DNA from 2 places in the Falsiroseomonas sp. CW058 genome. Region 1 is predicted to be linked to the other one. Evidence: predicted binding sites of a transcription regulator. Region 1 holds the regulator's gene; the other holds the start of a gene.
What was found. The regulator HrcA, encoded in region 1, represses chaperone genes, less so after heat shock. The targets are predictions, from matches to a motif close to GTTNGCACTCNCNNNNNGNGAGTGCNAAC.
Positions count from the first base shown of each region.

Region 2: groES (co-chaperone GroES) is a predicted target of HrcA. The motif match lies at 5,010-5,038, and genes of this name have one in related genera.

Region 1 is NZ_JBNXUO010000014.1:75,541-86,256, reverse strand. Features, by position in the region: gene rdgB (RdgB/HAM1 family non-canonical purine NTP pyrophosphatase) at 1-92, opposite strand, end outside; gene rph (ribonuclease PH) at 89-853, opposite strand; gene ACK8OX_RS13200 (lytic transglycosylase domain-containing protein) at 904-1,581, opposite strand; gene ACK8OX_RS13195 (hypothetical protein) at 1,590-1,838, opposite strand; gene hrcA (heat-inducible transcriptional repressor HrcA) at 2,107-3,210, shown strand; gene ACK8OX_RS13185 (efflux RND transporter periplasmic adaptor subunit) at 3,307-4,410, shown strand; gene ACK8OX_RS13180 (efflux RND transporter permease subunit) at 4,407-7,502, shown strand; gene ACK8OX_RS13175 (hypothetical protein) at 7,574-8,080, shown strand; gene ACK8OX_RS13170 (VOC family protein) at 8,106-8,513, opposite strand; gene ACK8OX_RS13165 (hypothetical protein) at 8,568-8,903, opposite strand; gene ACK8OX_RS13160 ([protein-PII] uridylyltransferase) at 8,953-10,716, opposite strand, start outside.
Region 2 is NZ_JBNXUO010000036.1:1,159-11,874, forward strand. Features, by position in the region: gene ACK8OX_RS21480 (23S rRNA (pseudouridine(1915)-N(3))-methyltransferase RlmH) at 1-437, shown strand, start outside; gene ACK8OX_RS21485 (NnrU family protein) at 520-1,194, shown strand; gene ACK8OX_RS21490 (ion transporter) at 1,270-2,130, shown strand; gene gpmI (2,3-bisphosphoglycerate-independent phosphoglycerate mutase) at 2,184-3,725, shown strand; gene ACK8OX_RS21500 (enoyl-CoA hydratase/isomerase family protein) at 3,738-4,478, opposite strand; gene ACK8OX_RS21505 (usg protein) at 4,499-4,783, opposite strand; gene groES (co-chaperone GroES) at 5,119-5,430, shown strand; gene groL (chaperonin GroEL) at 5,538-7,175, shown strand; gene ACK8OX_RS21520 (cold-shock protein) at 7,511-7,714, shown strand; gene ACK8OX_RS21525 (hypothetical protein) at 7,800-8,372, opposite strand; gene ACK8OX_RS21530 (threonine dehydratase) at 8,451-9,404, shown strand; gene ACK8OX_RS21535 (amidohydrolase family protein) at 9,401-10,582, shown strand; gene ACK8OX_RS21540 (MBL fold metallo-hydrolase) at 10,636-10,716, shown strand, end outside.

The DNA.
Region 1 (10,716 bases):
CAGGGCGCCAGCAGCTCCGCCACTTCCCGCAGCTTGCCGGCATTGTGGGTGGCCAGCACGAGCTTCGGGCCGTCGAGGAGGCGGTGGCTCACGCCTTCGACCCCTGCCCGATCGCCTCGCGCTGCTTCGCGAACAGCTCCCCCGTGCCCTTGCGGGCCAGCGCCAGCAGCTGCGTCAGCTCCGCGTCGCTGAAGGGCGCGCCCTCGGCGGTCGCCTGCACCTCCACCATGCCGCCCGCGCCGGTCAGGACGAAGTTGCCGTCGGTCTCCGCCTTGCTGTCCTCCTCGTAGTCGAGGTCGAGCACCGGCGTGCCGTTCCAGATCCCGCAGGAGATCGCGGCCACCTGGTCGCGCAGCGGGTTCTTCTTCAGGATGTTCTTCGCCATGCACTGCGCGAAGGCCAGGTGCAGCGCCACCCAGGCCCCGGTGATGGAGGCGGTGCGCGTGCCGCCATCGGCCGTCAGCACGTCGCAGTCGAGGGTGACGGTCATCTCCCCCATCGCCTTCAGGTCCGTCACGGCGCGCAGGCTGCGGCCGATCAGGCGCTGGATCTCCTGCGTGCGCCCGGACTGCTTGCCGCGCGCGGCCTCCCGGTCGCCGCGGGTATGGGTGGCGCGCGGCAGCATGCCGTATTCCGCCGTCACCCAGCCCTGGCCGGAATTGCGCAGGAAGGGCGGCACCTTGCCTTCCACGCTGGCGGTGCAGAGCACCTCCGTCACGCCGAAGCGGATCAGGCAGGACCCCTCCGCATGGCGCGCGGCGCCGGGGGTGATGGTGACCGGGCGCAGCTGGTCGGCGACACGGCCCGAGGGGCGGACGAAGGGCGGCTTGAAGCCGGCGGGGAAATCGATCATGCGGCCCCGTAGCGCCCGCCCGCCCTGCCGTCCAGCGCGGGCCGGCGCCGCTATCCGCGGCAGGCGACCCGCGGGCGCCCGTTCGGCGCCACCAGCACCGCGGCCCGCCGCCCGGGCGCGCAGAGCCCGCGCAGCGTCGCCGGCGCCAGCAGCAGCGTGCCCCCCGCCGCCCGCGCCACCGTGACGCGCGCGTGGTAGCCGAGCCCCCGTGCCGGATCCATCGAGTGGTACTGCGCCACCGCCTCCGCCCAGTTGCCGGTGCGGGCGCGCAGGTCCCGCAGGAAGCGCACGGCATAGGCGACATTGGCCGCCGGGTCGAAGGCGACGGCGAGGCTGGGGAAGGCATCGGGGTGGTGCAGCAGGTTGACCTGCATGCAGCCGACATCGGCCGACCGCACGCCGCGCGCGCGCAGCGCCTCCACCTCCGCGATCGCGGCGTCGCGCGTCGGCGGGAAGCGGCCCTCGCCATCGGCGTTGATCGCGAAGGGCCAGGGCACGACGCCGCCCGCGGGGGCGGGCCGGCCGCTTTCCACCCGCGCGATCGCCAGCAGCAGGCCGGGCGGGATGCCCGCCCCGCGCTCGGCCGCCGCGATGGCGCGGGTGCAGGCGGCCCAGGGTTCGGCGACCGGCGGCGCCTCGGCCACCGTGGGCGAGGCAAGCAGCAGGAGGGGAAGCAGGGCGGCGCGGCGCATCGCCCCGGCATCCCGCACCCGGACCTGCGGCGTCAATGCCGCGATCAGGGCAGCCCCGCCGCCGCTTCCGCCAGCCCGCCCATCAGCACGAGGCCCAGCACCAGCGCCACGCAGGACAGCGCGGCCAGCGCCAGCCTTCGCGGCAGCCCCGGCACGGGCGCCACCAGCAGCGAGGTCAGCAGCCCCGCCCCGCCGGCCAGCAGCAGCGACGCCGCCGCCATGGTCGCGGTCACCGCCCGGCCGCCCGCCGCCACCGGCCCGACACGCATCGCCGCATCCCTGCCTCCCGTCATTCCCGGCAGCGATGGAAACGACCGACCGTAACCCCGGCATGGCGGGACTGTGTCGAAACCTTGCCACGCCGCCCGCCCGGCCGACCCGCGGTTGACCCGCGGGGCATGAAGCACCCCCGAGCCCCGCGGTTGACCCGCGGAGCGTGAGGCACCCCCGAGCCCCGCGGTTGACCCGCGGGGCGTGAGGCACCCCCGAGCCCCGCGGTTGACCCGCGGGGCGTGAGGCACCAACGTACCCATTCAGGGAACCACTCGTCCGGGACGGATCATGGCCCCGCTCAACCGACCGCCGCGCCCCACGGGCGCCACCCATCTCACCGCCGCCCCCGGTGGCGTCGCGCTGCCGCCCGGCCTCGACGACCGCAGCGCCGCCATCCTGCGCGAGGTGGTGGAGCTCTATGTCGCGACCGGGGAGCCGGTGGGCAGCCGCACCCTGTCGCGCCGCCTGCCGCATTCGCTCTCCCCCGCCACCATCCGCAACGTGATGGCGGATCTCGAGGATGCGGGGCTCCTCTTCGCGCCCCACACCTCGGCCGGGCGGCTGCCGACCGACCGTGGGCTGCGGCTGTTCGTGGACGGGCTGCTGCAGTTCGGCGCCCTGGCCGAGGAGGAGCGGGACGCGATCGCGGCGCGCTGCGCGGCCGGCGGGCGCAGCCTGCAGGACACGCTGGGCGAGGCGGGGCAGATGCTCTCGGGCCTCGCCGGCGCCGCGGGCCTGGTGGTGGCCCCGAAGAGCGAGGCGCCGATCCGCCACATCGAATTCGTGGCGCTCGGCCCCGGCCGCGCGCTGGTGGTGCTGGTCAGCGGCGACGGCCAGGTGGAGAACCGGGTGATCGAGGTGCCGCCCGGCCTGCCGCCCTCCGCCCTGGTGCAGGCGGGCAACTACCTGAACGCCCGCCTGTCCGGTCGCACGCTGGAGGAGACGCGCGTCGCGGTCAGCCAGGAGATCTCGGCCAACCGCACCGCGCTCGATGCGCTGACGCATCAGGTGATCGAGGCCGGGCTCGCCACCTGGTCGGGCGGCGTCGGCGGCGCGCTGATCCTGCGCGGCCAGTCGAAGCTGCTGCAGAACCTGGACCAGATCCACCGCGTGCAGGAGATCCAGGCCCTGTTCGAGCGGCTGGAGGCGCAGGAGACGATGCTGCGCCTGCTCGACCTCGCGCAGCGCGGCGAAGGCGTGCAGATCTTCATCGGCGCGGAAAGCGGGCTGTTCGACACAGCCGGCCTGTCGATGGTGGTGGCCCCCTTCCGCAACGGGCAGGAAAGGATCGTCGGCGCCATCGGCGTGATCGGCCCGACGCGCATCAACTACGGGAAGATCATCCCGGTGGTGGACTACACCGCGCGCGTGATCGGCCGGCTGCTCGGGTAACGCGCGTTACCCTTCGACACGCGGGGCGGGGGAATCCGGCGCGCGGTTGCGCGATGTTGCTTGGTGCCCCACCGTCCTGCCCCCACCCTTGAGGCCATGCGCCTCCCCCTCCTCCGCCTGCTGCCGCTGCTGCTGGCGCTGGCCGCCCTGCCCGCCCTCGCCCAGCGCGGCCCCGCCGTGCCGGTCGAGAGCGCGGAGGCGCAGCGCAGCCGCATCCCGGTCGAGATCGCGGCCAACGGCACCGCCGCGTCCGAGGCGGTGGTGAATGTCCGCACCCGCGTCGACGGCCAGATCGAGCGCGTGCATGTGCGCGAGGGCCAGATGGTGAAGCACGGCGACGTGCTGTTCACGCTGGACCGCAGGCTGGCCGAGGCGACGCTGGCGCAGCAGGAGGCGCAGCTGGCGCGGGACCGCGCGCAGGCGCAGCGCGCGCAGGCGGATGCGCAGCGCTACGCCTCGCTGCGCGGGGAAGGCTTCGCCGCCCAGCAGAGATTCGAGCAGGCGCAGGCCGAGGCAGGGGTCGCCGCCGCCAATGTCCGCGCGAGCGAGGCGCTGATCTCCTACACCCGCACGCTGCTGGACTATGCGACCATCACGGCGGAGGCGGACGGGCGGCTCGGCACCCTGCCGGTGCGGGAGGGCAACTTCGTCCGCGCGGCGGAGAACACGCCGATCGCCACCATCACGCCGATGGACCCGCTGGTGGTGCGCTTCGCCGTGCCCGAACGCTGGGTGCCGGGCCTGCGCGACGCGCTGGCGGGCCCGGTGCCGCCGCGGGTGCGCGCCGCCCCGCCGGGGGATGCCGGGCCGCCCGCGGAAGGGCAGCTGGTGTTCATGGACAGCCAGGTGGACCCGACCACCGGCACCATCGCGCTGACCGCGCGCTTCCCCAACGCGACGCAGCGGCTCTGGCCGGGCCAGTGGCTGTCCGTCGTCGTGACGCTGCGCGAGGAGGAGGCGCTGACGGTGCCGGTGCAGGCCGTGCAGCAGGGCCAGCAGGGGCCGCAGGTCTTCGTGCTGGATGCCGACCGCGTCGCGCATCGCCGCGCCGTGCGGGTGGAGCGCGTCAGCGGCGGCCGCGCCGCGATCTCGGGCGAGGTCGCGCCGGGCGACCGCGTGGTGGTGGAGGGCGCGAACCTGCTGACCGACGGCGCCCGCACCGTGGAACGCCAGCCGCAGCCGGCGGGCCCGCGGTCATGAACCTTCCGGAACTCTGCATCCGCCGCCCGGTGATGACCGGGCTGCTGTCGGTCGCCGCCGTCATCGCGGGCATCCTCGCCTATCTTCAGATGCCGGTGGCCGCCGTGCCGCGGGTGGACTTCCCCGTCATCCAGGTCAGCGCCAGCCTGCCGGGCGCGAGCCCCGACACCATGGCCTCCTCCGTCGCGCTGCCGCTCGAACGCCAGCTTTCGACCATCGCGGGGCTGGAGCAGATGTCCTCCACCTCCGGGCAGGAGGGGACGCAGATCACGCTGCAGTTCGTGCTGGGGCGCGACATCGACGCCGCCGCGCTCGACGTGCAGTCGGCGCTGTCCCGCGCGCAGCGGCAGATGCCGCCGGAGATGACGACGCCGCCTTCCTTCCGGAAGGTGAACCCCGCCGATGCGCCCGTGCTGCTGCTGACCCTCCAGGGGGGAGAGGTGCCGCTGTCCCGCCTGAACGACACGGCGAGCCTCGTGATCTCGCCCGCGCTGTCGCGCGTGGCCGGCGTGGCGCAGGTGCTGACCTATGGCGAGCAGCAATACGCGGTCCGCATCCACCTCGACCCCGATCGCGCCGCGGCCCTCGGCATGGGCTTCGACGAGGCGCAGCGCGCCATCACGGCGGCCAACAGCAACACGCCGGTCGGCCTGCTGAGCGGGCCCCGCCAGCAGCTGACGCTGCGCGCCAACGACCAGCTCGCCTCGGCCGAGCAGTTCGCGGGGCTGGTCATCGGCGGGCGCGGCGGCGCGCCGATCCGGCTCGGCGACATCGCGCGGGTCGAGGACGGGGTCGCCAACAGCCGCGTCGCCGCCTGGAACGGGAAGGAACGCGCGCTGATCCTGGCGGTGCAGCGCCAGCCGGACGCCAACACGGTGGACGTGGTGGACGGCGTGCGCCGCGCGCTGCCGCTGCTGCAGGCCGCGCTGCCGCCGGGCGCCACGCTCGGCGTCATGCTCGACCGGTCGGTGTCGATCCGCGATTCGGTCAGCGACGTGCAGCACCACCTGGTCATCGCCATCGGGCTGGTGACGCTGGTGATGTTCCTGTTCCTGCGCCGCGTCGGGGCGACGGTGATCCCCGCCGTCGCGGTGCCGGTCAGCCTGGCGGCGACGCTCGCTCTCATGTGGGTGTTCGGCTACGGCATCGACAACATCACCCTGCTCGGCCTGACGCTGGCGGTCGGGCTGGTGGTGGACGACGCGATCGTCGTGCTCGAGAACGCGATGCGCCACATGGAGGAGGGGATGGCGCCGATGGCGGCGGCCATCCGCGGCTCCCGCGAGATCGCCTTCACCGTCGTCTCCATCACACTGTCGCTGGTGGCCGTCTTCCTGCCGATCCTGCTGATGGGCGGCGTGGTCGGGCGCGTCTTCAACGCCTTCGCCGCCACCGTCTCGCTCGCCGTGCTCGCCTCCTGCGTCGTCTCGCTCACGCTCACGCCGCTGATGGCGTCGCGCCTGCCGCCGCCGGGGAAGGAAGGGCCGGTGGCGCGCGCGCTGGAACGCGGCTTCGCGGCGGTGGAGCGCGGCTATGCGCGGCTGCTCGACCTCGCGCTGCGCTTCCGCCTGGCGGTCTGGGCGTCCTTCGTCGCGTCGCTGGTGCTGGCGGGCTGGCTCGCCTTCGCGATCCCGAAGGGCTTCTTCCCGGTGGAGGATACCGGCCTGCTCTCCGTCTCGACAGAGGGGCCGCAGGACATCTCCTTCGCGGACATGGCGAGCCGTTCCGCGCGCGTCGCGGAGCTGGTGGCGGCCAACCCGCATGTCGCGCAGGTGACGCACCGCATCGGGGTCGGCGGCGGCGGCCAGGCAATGAACCAGGGCGGGATGTTCGTGGAGCTGAAGCCGCGCGCCGAACGCCCGCCGATCGCCGAGGTGGTGCAGCAGCTCCGGCGGGAAGCTTCCGCCGTGCCGGGGATGCGGGTCTTCCTCAACCCCATCCAGAACATCTCCTTCGGCGCGCGGTCCGCCCGCACCTCCTACGTCTACACGATGCAGGGCACGCGGCAGGACGAGCTGTACGACTGGGCCGGCCGCATGACGGACCGGTTGCGCGCCCTGCCGCAGCTGCAGGACGTGAACAACGACCTCCAGCTCGCCCAGCCGATCCTGCAGGTGGAGGTCGACCGCGACCGCGCGGCCGCGCTCGGCGTCAGCGTCGACCAGGTGCGCCAGGCGCTGTACTCCGCCTACGGCTCGCGCCAGATCAGCACGATCTACGGCGCGGCGGCGTCTTATGCCGTCATCCTCGACGTGGTGGCGGCCGACCAGGAGGACGAGGCCGACCTGTCGCGGCTGTGGCTGCGCGCCTCCTCCGGCCGGCTGGTGCCGCTGGCGGGGCTGGCCACGGTGACACGGCGGACCGGGCCGGTGACGGTGGCCCACCAGGGGCAGCTGCCCGCGGTCAGCATCGGCTTCAACACCGCGCCGGGCGTCTCGCTCGGCGATGCCACCGCGGCGATCGGGGCGGTGGAGCGGGAGGCGGGGATGCCGCCTTCCATCGTCACCGGCTTCACCGGCACGGCGCAGATCTTCCAGCAGGCGCTGGCCGGCCAGGGGATGCTGCTGATCGCCGCGCTGGTGGTGATGTATGTCGTGCTCGGCGTGTTGTACGAAAGCCTGGTCCACCCGCTGACCATCCTGTCGGGCCTGCCTTCGGCCGCCGCGGGGGCGCTGGCGACGATCTGGCTGTTCGGGCTCGACCTCTCCGTCATCGCGGTGATCGGCGTGCTGCTGCTGATCGGGCTGGTGAAGAAGAACGCCATCATGATCGTCGATGTCGCGCTGGCGCGGCAGCGCGAAGGCGTGCCCGCCTTCCAGGCCGTGCGGGAGGCCTGCATCGTCCGCTTCCGCCCGATCCTGATGACGACGCTGGCCGCCGGCGCGGGCGCGGTGCCGATCGCGATGGGCCTCGGCGCCGCGGCGGAGCTGCGCCAGCCGCTCGGCCTCGCGGTGGTCGGCGGCCTGGCGGCAAGCCAGGCGCTGACGCTGTTCGTCACGCCGGTGCTCTATCTCGGCTTCGACCGGCTGGGCACGGCCTTCGCGCGGCGCCGCCAGGAGCCGGGGGGCGCGGCGGGCCAGCCGGCGGAATAGCCGGAAGCGGAACGGCCCGGCACGCCGCCGCGCCCGCCGCGTTCCGCACGGGACCGCGGGAGGATGCGCCGATGCGCCACGCCCATGCCCTGGCCGCCGCCCTGCTGGCCGCCGCCCCGCCCGCCGCGGCGGCGGAATGCCCCGCCGCGGCGCATGCGCCGCCGCTCACCTGGCGTGACGAGGGGCTGGGCCTCCGGCTCGACCACCCGCCGGTCTTCGTGCCGGACCCCGGCAGCGTGCCGGAAGGCGGCGGCAGCACCCGCTTCTGGACGCCCGATCGCCGCGCGACGGCGGTGGTCAACGCCGCCCGTGCCGAACGGGGCACCACCCTCGCGCAGCTCCTGCGGGAGGCGGAAGGAGACGTGGTGCAGAATGCGGGCGGCGAGATCACCTATCGCCGGCAGCGGGACAACTGGTTCGTCCTCAGCGGCTACATGGCCGGCCGCATCTTCTACCGCCGCACCCTGCTGACGGCGGAAGGCGTGGCCGCGACGCTGTGGATGGAGTTCCCGCGCGACATGCGCCCCTGCCTCGACCATGCGGTGACGGTCATGTCGCTGTCCTTCCGGGGAAGGTAGCCACAGGGCCTTCGCGCCCCGGGCGTCAGCCTGCGGCGCGCAGTTCCACCGCGTTGCCCTCGGGGTCGCGCAGATAGACCGTGGTCGCCCGGCCGCCCGCGCCGTACCGTTCGGCCGGCGCGTCCGGCACGACGCCGAAGGCTGCCAGGTGCGCGCGGATCGCCGCCTCGTCCCAGGGCGCGACGGCGATGCAGAGATGGTCCATGTTCGGCCGGCCCTGGTCCGGCGCCTCTCCCCCGCGGCCGAGCTTCCCGCCGATCCAGACGAGGTCGAGCAGCGACGCGCCGACGCGCAGATGCACGAGGCCCAGCGCCTCCTGCCGGTGCGCCACCTCGCATCCCAGCGCGTCGCGGTAGAAGGCTTCCATGCCGTCCAGGTCCCGCACCCGGATCACCAGGTGGTCGAGCGCGACGGGCGCGAAGGGCGGCGGCATGACGGCGGCTCCTGCTGTGCCGCCGCCAGCGTACCGCGCGCGGCGCCCGCCCGGCTACTCCTTCGCCATGCCGGACAGCGGCGGGGCGTCGCGGGCGGGGCCGGACTTCCTCAGCATCTCCTCCGTGCCGCCGGATTCGTCGGTGGTCTCGGCCTTGGGCTGGATCTGCACCGGGCCCGAGGCCCGGTGCTCGCCCGCGCCCGCGGCGCGGTTCCCCTCGGCGATCTCGTTGGCGTAGCCCGATTGCGGGTCGATCCCCTTGTTGGCGGGGTCCTCCTGCTCGTGCCGGGCATGGTGCGGGCCGACGCTGGTCGGGCGCGCGGTCTTCGTCTCGGTGTCGTATTTCCCGGTGAAGCTGCTGCCGCCCTTGCGGCCGCTCTCGTCGGACATGTGCTGGCCCTCCTCGGCGCGCGTCCAACGCGCGGGGAAGGCCGGTCGTTCACACCACGCGGATGGCGGGGTCGGCCGCGGCGTCCGGTGCGGCGAGCGCACCGACCAGCGCGGCGCGCAGCGCCGCCAGCTTGCGCTCGTTCTCGACCTTCAGGCCGAACACGTCCTTCACGTAGAAGACGTCCACCGCCCGCACCCCGTAGGTGGTGATGTGAGCCGAGGCGATCTGCAGGCCCTGGTCGCTGATCGCGGCCGTCACCGCATGCAGCAGGCCCGGCCGGTCGCGGCCGTTCACCTCGATCACGGTGTGGGTGTTGCTCGCGTGGTTGTCGATGACGACGCGCGGCGGGATGGTCACCGCGCGCAGCCGCGCGGGCTCCCGCCGGAGCTTGCCGATCTCCTCGGCCAGCCGCAGCCGGCCCGACAGCGACTGCTCGATCAGCACCGCGAGGCGGGCGAGGCGGTGCGGCGCATCGAAGGCGCCGCCGGCCGCGTCCTGCACCCAGAAGGTGTCGAGCGCCATGCCGTTGGTCATGGTGTGGATGCGCGCATCGACGATGGAGGCGCCCGCCACCGCCAGCGCGCCGGCGATGCGGCTGAACAGGCCCGGATGGTCGGTGCAGTAGACCGTCACCTCGGTCACCGACCGCGCCTCGATCACCCGGGTGCGGACGGTCAGCGGCGCGGCCTCGGCTTCCGCCTCGCGGATCATCATCGCATGGCGGGCATGGGTCTCCGGGTCGAAGGACAGCCAGTAGCCGGGGTAGCCGAGCGAGAGGAAGCGGTCGAGGTCCGGCTTCGCCATCCCGCCCAGCAGGGAGGCGGCGGCGGCGCGGGCGCGCGCCACGCGGGTGTCGCGTTCCGGCACGGACAGCCCGCCGGCCAGCACCTCGGCCACGCGCCAGTAGAGCTCGCGCAGCAGCGTGGCCTTCCAGCCGTTCCACACCTTAGGCCCCACCGCGCGCATGTCGGCCACCGTCAGCACCAGCAGCAGACGCAGGCGTTCGGGCGACTGCACCGTCTCCGCGATGTCGAGGATGGTCTTCGGGTCGTCGATGTCGCGCTTGAAGGCGGTCTGGCTGATGAGTAGGTGGTTCAGCACGAGCCAGGAGACGGTCTCCGTCTCCTCCGGCGCCAGGCCGAGCCGCGGGCAGAGGTCGAGCGCGACCTGCGCGCCGAGCTCCGAATGGTCGCCGCCGCGGCCCTTGGCGATGTCGTGCAGCATCACCGCGACGTAGAGCGCGCGGCGCGACTGGACCTGCCCGACCAGTTCCGACGCCACCGGCGCCACTTCCGCCAGATCGCCGCGTTCCAGCTGCGCCAGCACGCCGATCGCCTCGATCGTGTGCTCCTCCACGGTGAAGACGTGGTAGGTGTCGAACTGCATCAGCCCGACGATGCGCGCCCAGTCCGGCATGAAGCGGGACAGGAACCCCACCTCGTTCAGCACGCGCATCCAGCGCGCCGGATCGCGCCCGGACAGCAGGTCGACGAACAGCGCATTGGCCGCCGGGTCGTCGCGCAGCCGCACGGCGAAGCGCGCGTTGCGGATCAGCGCGCGATGCGCCAGCGGGTGGATCTCGAACCCCCGGTCGCGCGCCGCGCGCACCAGGCGCAGCATGATGGCCGGGTCCTCCGCCACGTTGCGGTCGGGGGAGAACAGCACCTTGCCGTCGGCCAGCGCCATGCCGGCCTGCGACAGCGCGGCATCCCCCGCCGGCACCACCGCGGGCGGGCCGAGCGCGGCGCGCTCGATCGCCGGCTCCAGCAGGCGGGTCAGGCGCACCACGTCCCGCGCGGTCAGGAACAGGTG
Region 2 (10,716 bases), on a different contig from region 1:
GGATGAAGCCCGGCCCGGAACGCGCGCTCTACGAGCATTATGCCGAACGGCTCCGCCCCGCCCCCGTGGTGGTGGAGATCCCGGAAGCCCGCGGCAGCGCCGCGGAGATCCGCCGGCGCGAGGGCGCGGCGCTGCTCGCCGCGCTGCCCGCGGGGGCGGTCGCCGTCGCGCTCGACCTCGGCGGGGAGGCGCCGGGCAGCGAGGGCTTCGCCGCCCTGCTCGACCGCTGGGCGGGCACCGGCAAGCCGCTCGCCTTCCTGGTCGGCGGGGCGGAGGGGCTGGACCCCGGGGTGCTGGCGCGGGCCGACCACCGCATCGCGCTCGGCCCCATGACATGGCCTCATTTCCTGGTGCGGGGGCTGCTGGCCGAACAGCTCTACCGCGCGCAGGCGATCCGGCGGAACCACCCTTACCACCGCGCCTGGCGGCCCGGGTGACGGGGCGGCACGCGGCGGCTGTTGCGGGGAAGGGGCATGGTGGGGGCATCATGCGCGGCACCCCGAATCGGACCCGCGCCCCATGACCGCCCTGATCCTCGCCGCCCTGCTCTGGGTCTTCATCCATGTCGGCATCTCCGGCACGCGGCTGCGCGATGCCGTGGTGGCGCGGCTGGGGGAGCGGCGGTTCACCCTGGTCTTCTCCGTCGCCTCCGCCGTCGCGATCCTGCTGCTCGTGATGGCCTGGCGGGGGGCGGAGACCACCTTCCTCTGGGCCGCGCCGGCGTGGCTGCGCTGGATCCTCGCGGCGCTGATGCTGCCGGCCTTCGTGCTGTTCATGGCCAGCCACCGGCGAAACCCCACCGCGGTCGGCGCGAAGGGCCTGGGGGAGGAGCCGCGCGGCATCCAGCGCATCACCCGCCACCCGATGCTGTGGTCCTTCGCCATCTGGGGCTTCGTGCATGTCGTTGGCAACGGCGACAGCGCCAGCCTGGTGTTCTTCGGCACCTTCCTCGTCACCGCCCTGGCCGGGATGCCCTCGATCGACGCGAAGCTGGCACGGCGCCACGGCGTGGCGTGGGACGGCTTCGCGGCGAGGACATCCGTGGTCCCCTTCGCGGCCATCGCCGCCGGGCGGAACCGGCTGGCGCTGGGGGAGATCGGGTGGATGCCGCCGGTGGCGGGCCTGGTGCTGTGGGCGGCGCTGCTGCATTTCCACCGCGGCATCTTCGGCGTGCCGGCGCTGATCCTGGGCTGAGCCGCGGGCGGCCCTTGAAGCCGGGGCGCGGCCGGGCCATTCCCTGCCGCGCCGCATCAAGGGGGCCGGGGTCGGATGCAGGAAGTTCTCATCGCGGCGGATGCCGCCGACACGCCGCGCGCGCGCGTCGCGCGGCTCGTCGCCTCCGCGCCGTTCCAGCGGACGGTGATCGGGCTGATCCTGTTCAACGCCCTCACCCTCGGGCTCGAGACCTCGGATGCGGTGATGGAGGAGTGGGGCGGGCTGCTGCATGCGGTCGACCGCGCGCTGCTGGTGCTGTTCAGCGTGGAGCTCGCGCTGCGCGCCTATGCCTTCCGCGCCCGCTTCCTGCGCGACCCCTGGGGCATCTTCGACCTGGTGGTGGTCGCCGTCTCCTGGGCGCCGGACAGCGGGCCATTGGCGGTGCTGCGCGCATTGCGCGTGCTGCGCGTGCTGCGGCTGGCGAGCGTGGTGCCGAGCCTGCGGACGGTGGTGGAGGCGATGCTGGCCGCGCTGCCGGGGATGGGCAGCATCGTGCTGCTGATGCTGCTGATCTTCTACGTCTTCGCGGTGATGGCGGTGAAGCTGTTCGGCGGCGCGATGGAGGAGCAGTTCGGCGACCTCGGCACCGCGCTGTTCACGCTGTTCCAGCTGATGGCGATGGACGACTTCGGGAATGTCGTGCGCCAGGCGATGGGCCACCACCCCTGGGCCTGGCTGTTCTTCATCCCCTTTTCCATCATCGCCACCTTCGTGGTGCTGAACCTGTTCATCGGCGTCATCGTCGAGAGCATCCAGACGCTGCGCGAACAGCGCGAGAGCGCGGATGCGCGCGCCGCGCAGGTCGCCACCGACGCGGCGCGGAGCGAGGCGCACCTGGACGCGCAGGCGCTGCTGGCCGAGATCCGCGCGCTGCGGGCGGAGGTCGCGGCGCTGCGGCAGGAGAGGGCCGGTTGACCGCCCGCGCGACGCGGCGCTAGGTCCGCCGAAGCCCCGCCGGAGAACGCCCGATGCCCGCCCCCCGCCCCGTGATGCTCGTGATCCTCGATGGCTGGGGCTGGCGTGAGGAGGCGGCGGACAATGCCGTGCGGCAGGCCGACACGCCCTGCTTCGACGCGCTCTGGGCGAAGGGGCCGCGCGCCTTCCTCCGCACCTCGGGCCGCGATGTCGGCCTGCCCGACGGGCAGATGGGCAATTCGGAGGTCGGGCACCTCAACATCGGCGCGGGGCGCGTGGTGATGCAGGACCTGGTGCGCATCGACGCCGCCTGCGAGGACGGGTCCATCGCCGCCATGCCGCCGCTGGCGGAGCTGTTCGGCCGGGTGAAGGCCGCGGGCGGCGTGCTGCACCTGATGGGCCTGCTCTCCCCGGGCGGCGTGCACAGCCACCAGGACCACGCCGTCGCGCTGGCGCGCGCCGCAACCGGGCAGGGCCTGCGCGTGCTGGTCCATGCCTGGACCGACGGGCGCGACACGCCGCCGCAATCCGCGCCCGGCTACCTCGCCCGGTTCGAGGCGGCGCTGCCCGCGGGCGCGAAGGTCGCGACCCTGTCCGGCCGCTACTTCGCGATGGACCGCGACAACCGCTGGGAACGCGTGCGCCTGGCGCATGACGCGATGGCCGCCGCCCGCGCGCCGCGCTTCGCCACCGCGCAGGCCGCGGTCGCCGCCGCCCATGCCGCCGGCACGACGGACGAGTTCATCCCCCCCGCAGCCATCGGCGACTTCGCGGGGATGCGCGACGGCGACGGGCTGCTCTGCTTCAACTTCCGCGCCGACCGGGTGCGGCAGACACTGGCCGCCTTCCTCGATCCCGGCTTCGGCGGCTTCCCCGTCTCCCCCGCCATCCGCTTCGCCGGCGCGCTGGGGATGACGGAGTACAGCGCCGCGCTGAACCCCTTCATCGCGACCCTGTTCCCGCCGCAGTCCATGGCCAACATCCTGGGCCAGGTGGTCGCCGCGGCGGGGCGCACGCAGCTGCACATGGCGGAGACGGAGAAATACCCGCACGTCACCTACTTCCTGAACGGCGGCGAGGAGGCGCCCTATCCCGGCGAGGACCGCATCATGGTCCCCTCCCCCAAGGTCGCGACCTACGACCTCCAGCCCGAGATGTCGGCGGCCGAGCTCGGCGCGAAGGCGGAAGCCGCGATCCGCAGCGGCAGGTACGACCTGATCGTGCTGAACTTCGCCAACCCCGACATGGTGGGCCACACCGGCAGCCTGCCCGCCGCCATCCGCGCCTGCGAGGCGGTGGACCACGAGCTGGCGCGCATCGCCGAGGCGGTGGAGGCGATGGGCGGCTGCCTGCTGGTCACCGCCGACCACGGCAATGCGGAGCTGATGCGCGACCCCGCCACCGGCGGCCCCCACACCGCGCACACGACCAACCCCGTGCCGGTGCTGCTGCACATGCCGCCCCGCGCGGCGTCGCAGGGCGGCCCCGCCGTGGTGCTGCATGACGGGCGGCTGGCCGACATCGCGCCGACGCTGCTGGCGCTGATGGACCTGCCGCAGCCGCCGGAGATGACCGGGCGGTCCCTGCTGGGGTAGCGGCCCGCCCCGTCAGCCCAGCAGGCGGCGATACGCCCCGGCCTCCACGCAGGCGGCCTGGGCCGCGACGCCCGCCTCGATCGCGTCGCGGAAGCCGCCCTCGGACCGGGACCGGATGTAGTCCTTGCTGGCCCGGAAGGCGTCCGGGTCGGCGGCGGCCATCGCCTGCGCGGCGGCGACAGCGCGCGCGGGCAGCACGGCCGCCGGCACCACCGCATCCACCAGCCCCGCGGCCCGCGCGGCCTCCGCATCCAGGCCCTCGCAGGCGAGCGCCATGCGGCGGACCACGCCCTCGCCCGCATGCAGCCCGATCAGGAAGGGGCCCATCACGCTGGCCAGGCCGGCGCGGATCTCGGGCTGGAGCAGCCGCGCCGCCGGCGACGCCAGGCGCAGGTCGCAGCACAGCGCCATCTGCAGCCCCGCGCCCGCCGCCGCGCCGCCGACCGCGGCGACCATCGGCTTCGGGAAGCGCCGGATGGCGTCGTACAGCGCGCCGAGCCCGCGCACCCAGCCCTCCACATTGGCGGCATCCAGCGCCCGCAGCACCGCCCGGTCCTGCCCGGCGCAGAAGCCCTCGTCGGTGCCGCCGAGCACGACGGCCCGCACCGCGGGGTCGGCCGCCGCCCCGTCCAGCGCGGCGATGAGGGAGAGGCGCATCGCCTCGGTCAGCGCGTTGCGCCGGCCCGGATGGAACAAGGTGAGGAGGAGGATGCCCTCCTCCGGCGTGGTGGACAGGACGGCGTCGTTCGGCATCCGCCCCGCATAGCGCGCCCCTAGTTCAGCAGGAACTGCCCGTCGGCATAGGTCAGCTCCGCCGGCCGCATCAGGGCGGAGGAGGCGACGCGGACGGAATGCAGCGGCGCCTCGATCTCGCGCTTCCAGAAGTCGAGGAAGCGGCCGAGTTCGGGGAAGCGGGGCGCCATGTCGTGCTTCTGCCAGATGAAGGTCTGGAGCAGGCCCGGATGGTCCGGCAGGTGATAGAGGATCTCGGCGGTGGTCAGCCGCCAGTCCGGCAGCGTTTTGAAGCGGGCGAGGTGCTGGAGGTGGCTGAGATCCATCTTGCTCCCCATGCGGCCCCGCGATGCGGGGCGGTTGCCGGTTGCGCCGCCGCGCGGCGTTCCTTTCCTGTTCCGGCGCCGGTTGCGGATGCGGTGGCGCCGGAGGGAAAGGATGCCACGAGGTCAGGGCGGGAACGCAAGAAAAAGCTTTTGGTTTCAATGCATTAGCACTCGCACTCCGAGAGTGCTGCCGATGCTTGACGCAGCCGCGTGCTTCCCCTAGATCGTTGGCACTCCTCTGGGGGGAGTGCCAACGGGTGCCGCAACGGGCCCGGCGGCCGACATGATCTCCGGAAGAGCTTGCCACTCAATTGGAAGCGACAGGAGAGGATCCTATGAAGTTCCGACCCCTGCATGACCGCGTTCTCGTTCGTCGCGTGACGGCCGAGGAGAAGACCGCGGGCGGCATCATCATCCCCGACACCGCCAAGGAAAAGCCGCAGGAGGGCGAGGTCATCGCCGTCGGCTCCGGCACGCTGAACGACAAGGGCGAGCTGCGCGCGCTCGACGTCAAGGCGGGCGACCGCATCCTGTTCGGCAAGTGGTCGGGCACCGAGGTGAAGCTCAATGGTGAGGAGCTCCTCATCATGAAGGAGAGCGACATCATGGGCATCCTCGACAACCCTTCCGTGGCGAAGGCCGCCTGACGACGCAAGGGGGCGGGCGCGCGGATCGCGACAGCCCCCTGAGGTCGGCCTCCAGGCCGCATCTTCGCATCGTCTCCTCAACGGACCAGATCAGGGATTAACCACACATGGCTGCCAAGGACGTGAAGTTCGGCGCCGGCGCGCGCGAGCGGATGCTGCGCGGCGTCGACATCCTCGCCGATGCGGTGAAGGTGACGCTCGGCCCCAAGGGCCGCAACGTCGTGATCGACAAGAGCTTCGGCGCGCCGCGGATCACCAAGGACGGCGTGACCGTCGCCAAGGAGATCGAGCTGGCCGACAAGTTCGAGAACATGGGCGCGCAGATGGTGCGCGAAGTGGCCTCGAAGACCAACGACATCGCGGGCGACGGCACCACCACCGCCACCGTGCTGGCCCAGGCGATCGTGCGCGAGGGCGCCAAGTCGGTCGCCGCCGGCATGAACCCGATGGACCTGAAGCGCGGCGTCGACAAGGCGGTGGCCGAGGTCGTCAAGTACCTCGAGTCCAACACCAAGAAGATCACGACCTCCGCCGAGGTCGCCCAGGTCGGCACGCTGTCGGCCAACGGCGAGGCCGAGATCGGCGAGATGATCGCCAAGGCGATGGAGAAGGTCGGCAACGAGGGCGTCATCACGGTCGAGGAAGCCAAGAGCATCCAGACCGAGCTCGACGTCGTCGAGGGCATGCAGTTCGACCGCGGCTACGTCTCCCCGTATTTCATCACGAATGCGGAGAAGATGATCGCCGAGATGGACAACCCCTACATCCTGATCTTCGAGAAGAAGCTGTCGGGCCTGCAGCCCATGCTTCCCCTGCTCGAGTCGGTGGTGCAGTCGGGCCGTCCGCTGGTGATCGTGGCCGAGGACGTCGAGGGCGAGGCCCTCGCCACGCTCGTCGTCAACAAGCTGCGCGGCGGCCTGAAGGTCGCGGCCGTCAAGGCGCCGGGCTTCGGTGATCGCCGCAAGGCGATGCTCGAGGACATCGCGATCCTGACCGGCGGCCAGGTGATCTCCGAGGATCTCGGCATCAAGCTCGAGAACGTCACCCTCAACATGCTGGGCAAGGCCAAGACCGTCCGCATCGAGAAGGAGAACACCACGATCGTCGACGGCGCCGGCTCCAAGGAGGAGATCAACGGCCGCTGCGAGCAGATCAAGGCGCAGATCGAGGAGACCACCTCGGACTACGACCGCGAGAAGCTGCAGGAGCGGCTGGCGAAGCTCGCCGGCGGCGTCGCCGTGATCCGCGTGGGCGGCTCCACCGAGGTCGAGGTGAAGGAGCGCAAGGACCGCGTCGACGACGCGCTGCACGCGACCCGCGCCGCGGTCGAGGAAGGCATCGTGCCGGGCGGCGGCGTCGCCCTGCTGCGCGCCTCAACCAAGCTCGGCCACCTCAAGGGCCTGAACAACGACGAGCAGGTCGGCATCGAGATCGTCCGCCGCGCCATCCAGGCGCCGCTGAAGCAGATCGCCGAGAACGCCGGCAAGGACGGCGCGGTCGTGGCGGGCGAGACGCTCCGCAACGACAGCCCGACCTTCGGCTACGACGCCCAGAAGGACGAGTACAAGGACCTCGTGGCCGCCGGCATCATCGACCCGACCAAGGTCGTGCGCACGGCGCTGCAGGATGCGGCTTCCGTCGCGTCGCTGCTGATCACCACCGAGGCGATGATCGCCGAGCGTCCGGAGAAGAAGGCCGCGGCCCCGGCCGGCGGCCCCGGCATGGGCGGCGACATGGACTTCTGATCCGCTCCGCGGATCGGGGACTTCTGATCCGCTCCGCGGATCGGGGACTTCCAATCCGCCACGCGGATCGGATGCGAAGGGGGGCGGGCCGCAAGGCCCGCCCCTTTTTTCATTCCTGCCCGCACCGCCGCCGTTGCATTGACAAGCGCGTGACCGACCCGCCCCGTCGTTGATTCACGCGCGCGGCACCGCGCATCCTCGGCCCGTCATCGCGTGTGGTTCGCCTTGCCGTGCCTCCCGGGCCGTCGCCCGGGCCGCCTCCAGGTTCCGCCGTCGCATGGCGCCCCGTCCGGGCGATCGGCGCCCGGACACAGGTCTTGAGGAGCGCGGATCGCATGGCGACCGGCACCGTGAAGTGGTTCAACGCGACCAAGGGCTTCGGCTTCATCGTCCCGCAGGATGGCGGGAAGGACGTGTTCGTCCACATCACCGCCGTGCAGAAGGCAGGGCTCCAGGGCCTGAACGAGGGCCAGAAGGTGACGTACGAGATCGCGATGGAACGCGGCAAGGCCGCCGCCATCAACCTCCGCCCCGCCTGATTCGGCCGGCAGGGGGCGACCGGTCACCCCACGTGACCGGTCCCGCCTGACGCCGCCACCGGGCCGGCGGGGCCGGCCCCCGGCGTCACCCCGCGCGCGTCTCCTGCACGAAGACGCGGCGCGCCCCGGCTTCCCGCAGCAGCTGCTCCACCCGCGCGCGCGTCTCGGCATCCGGCGCCTGCAGGCCGATCACCGGGCCATCCGCCACCGGCGGGTCCATCGCGCGGCCGCTGTCGGTCGCCGGCGCCGCGGCGTTGCCGATCGCCTCCCCCACCGCGCCGGAGGCGACCCCGGCCGCCGCCGCGGCCGCCACCGCCGGCAGCGCCGCCCCGCCGGTGGCGATGACGATGCCGGCCGCCGCCATGGCGCTGCCCGCCATTGCGATGCCGACCGCGTTCTGGCGCAGGTTCCGGCGGTCCGCCTGCTCGGGATTTTCGTCGGGCGGGCCGACCTGGCCCTCATTCGCGGCGATGCCGGCCGGCGCGACGCCGGCCGGCGCGGCTTCCAGCCCGGGGTCGCGCGCGCCGGCGGCGCGCAGCCGCGCCATGGCGTTGTCGCGCGCCGCCTCGTCGGCGAATTCGCCCCAGACGACGGGGATCGCAAGCGGCGTCTCGTCCCGCTCGCCCGTCCACTGGCTGCTGTCGACCACGATGGCCATGGCTGCACCCTCCGCTATGCTTGGCTGTCGCCGCGGTGAACGCCGCGCCGCCACCATGTTTCCGCCGGAGGCCCCCGCGTGTTCGACCTGCCCGCCCTGGAGGACGCCGCCCGCCTGGTGCATGGCGTCTTCCCGCCCACGCCCCAATACGCCTGGCCCCTGCTGGCCGCGCGCAGCGGGGCGGAGGTCTGGGTCAAGCACGAGAACCACACGCCGACCGGCGCCTTCAAGGTCCGAGGCGGCCTGGTCTACCTCGACCGGCTGAAGCGGGAACGCCCGGCCACGCCCGGCATCGTCTCCGCCACCCGCGGCAACCACGGGCAGAGCCTCGCCTTCGCCGGCGCGCGGGCGGGCGTGCCGGTGACCGTCGTCGTCCCCCGCGGCAACAGCACGGAAAAGAACGCCGCGATGCGCGCCCAGGGCGCGCGCCTGGTCGAGCACGGCGCGGATTTCGACGCGGCGCGGGAGGAGGCGATGCGCCTCGCGGCCGAAGGGGGGCTGGAATTCGCGCCCTCCTTCGCGCCGGACCTGGTGCGCGGCGTCGCAACCTATGCGCTGGAACTGTTCCGGGGCGCGCCGCCGCTCGATGCGCTCTATGTCCCGGTCGGGCTCGGGTCCGGCATCTGCGGCTGCATCATGGCGCGCGACCTGCTCGGCCTGCGGACCGAGATCATCGGCGTGCAGAGCACGGGCGCGCCGGCCTATGCGCTCTCCCTCGCCGCCGGGCATGTCGTGACCACGCCCACCGCCGTCACCCATGCCGACGGCATGGCGACGCGGGTGCCCGACCCGGCAGCCTTCGAGATGATCCGGCGCGGCGCATCACGCATCGTCACCGTGACGGATGACGAGGTGGCGGCCGCCATCCGCGCCTACTGGCAGGACACCCACAACCTGGCCGAGGGCGCCGGCGCCGCCCCCCTCGCCGCCCTGCTGCAGGAGAGGGAGAGGATGCGCGGCCGGCGCGTCGCCACCATCCTGTGCGGCGGCAACATCGACCTCGACCTGTTCCGCGACTGGGTGCTGGCATGACCGGCCTGCTGATCCGCGACTGCCGCCCGATGGGCGGGCCGGCGGCGGACATCCTCGTCGCCGCCGGGCGCATCGCGGCGATCGGCCCGGGCCTTTCCGCCCCCGCCGGGACGCCGGTGGAGGAGGGCCGCGGCCTGCTCGCCCTGCCCGCCTTCGTCGAGGGGCACACCCATCTCGACAAGACGCTCTGGGGCACGCCCTGGTGGGTGAACGAGGTCGGCCCGCGGTTGATCGACCGGATCGAGGCGGAGCGGCGGGAACTCGCCCGCCGCGACCACGACCCCGCGGCCGCGGCGGAACGCCTGGCGCGCGCCTTCCTCCTCCGCGGCACCACCCGCATCCGCAGCCATGCCGATGTCGCGCCGGAGATCGGTACCCGCCACGCCGATGCGCTGGTCGCGCTGCGGGACGCGCTGCGCGGGACGATGGACATCCAGGTGGTCGCCTTCCCGCAATCCGGCCTGCTGGTGCGGCCCGGCACGCTGGACCTGCTGGACCGCGCGCTGCGGAACGGGGCGGACATCCTGGGCGGGCTCGACCCCTCCGGCATCGACCGCGACCCGAAGGGGCATTGCGACGCGATCTTCGGCCTGGCGGCGCGGCACGGCGTGCCGCTCGACATCCACCTGCACGAGCCGGGCGAGCTCGGCGCCTTCGCGCTGGAGCTGATCATCGAGCGGACGCTGGCGCAGGGCATGCAGGGCCGCGTGGTGGTCAGCCACGCCTTCTGCCTGGGCGAGGTGGCGCGCGCCCCGGCGCTGCACGAGGCGCTGGCCGCGGCGGGCATCGCGCTGGCCACCACCGCGCCGCCGTCGCGGCCGGTGCCCTCGGTCCGGGCGGCGCGGGCGGCGGGGGGGCGGATCTTCGCCGGCAATGACGGCATCCGCGACACCTGGAACCCCAACAACGGCCCGGACATGCTCCAGCGCGCCTGGCTCGTCGCGCTGAAGAACGACTTCCGGCGCGACGACGAGATGGAGCTCGCCTTCCGCATGGTCACCGACTGGGCGGCCGCGGCCTGCGGCTTCGAGGCCTGCGCCCTGGCGGAAGGGCAACGCGCCGACCTCGTGCTGCTGGAGGCGGAGAACCCGCTGGAGGCGGTGGCGGTGCAGCCGCCGCGGCGGCTGGTGGTCAGCCATGGGCGGGTGGTGGCACGGGACGGCGCGGCGGTTCCGTAACGAACGACGGGGGCGCGGCGCCGTTTCCTGCCGGAACGCCGCAGGAGCCGCGCATGAAGATCCACCATCTCGACCTCGGCCCGTGCCGCCCGCTCGGCGGCCGGCTGATGGATGGCGTCAGCCCCGGCACGGTG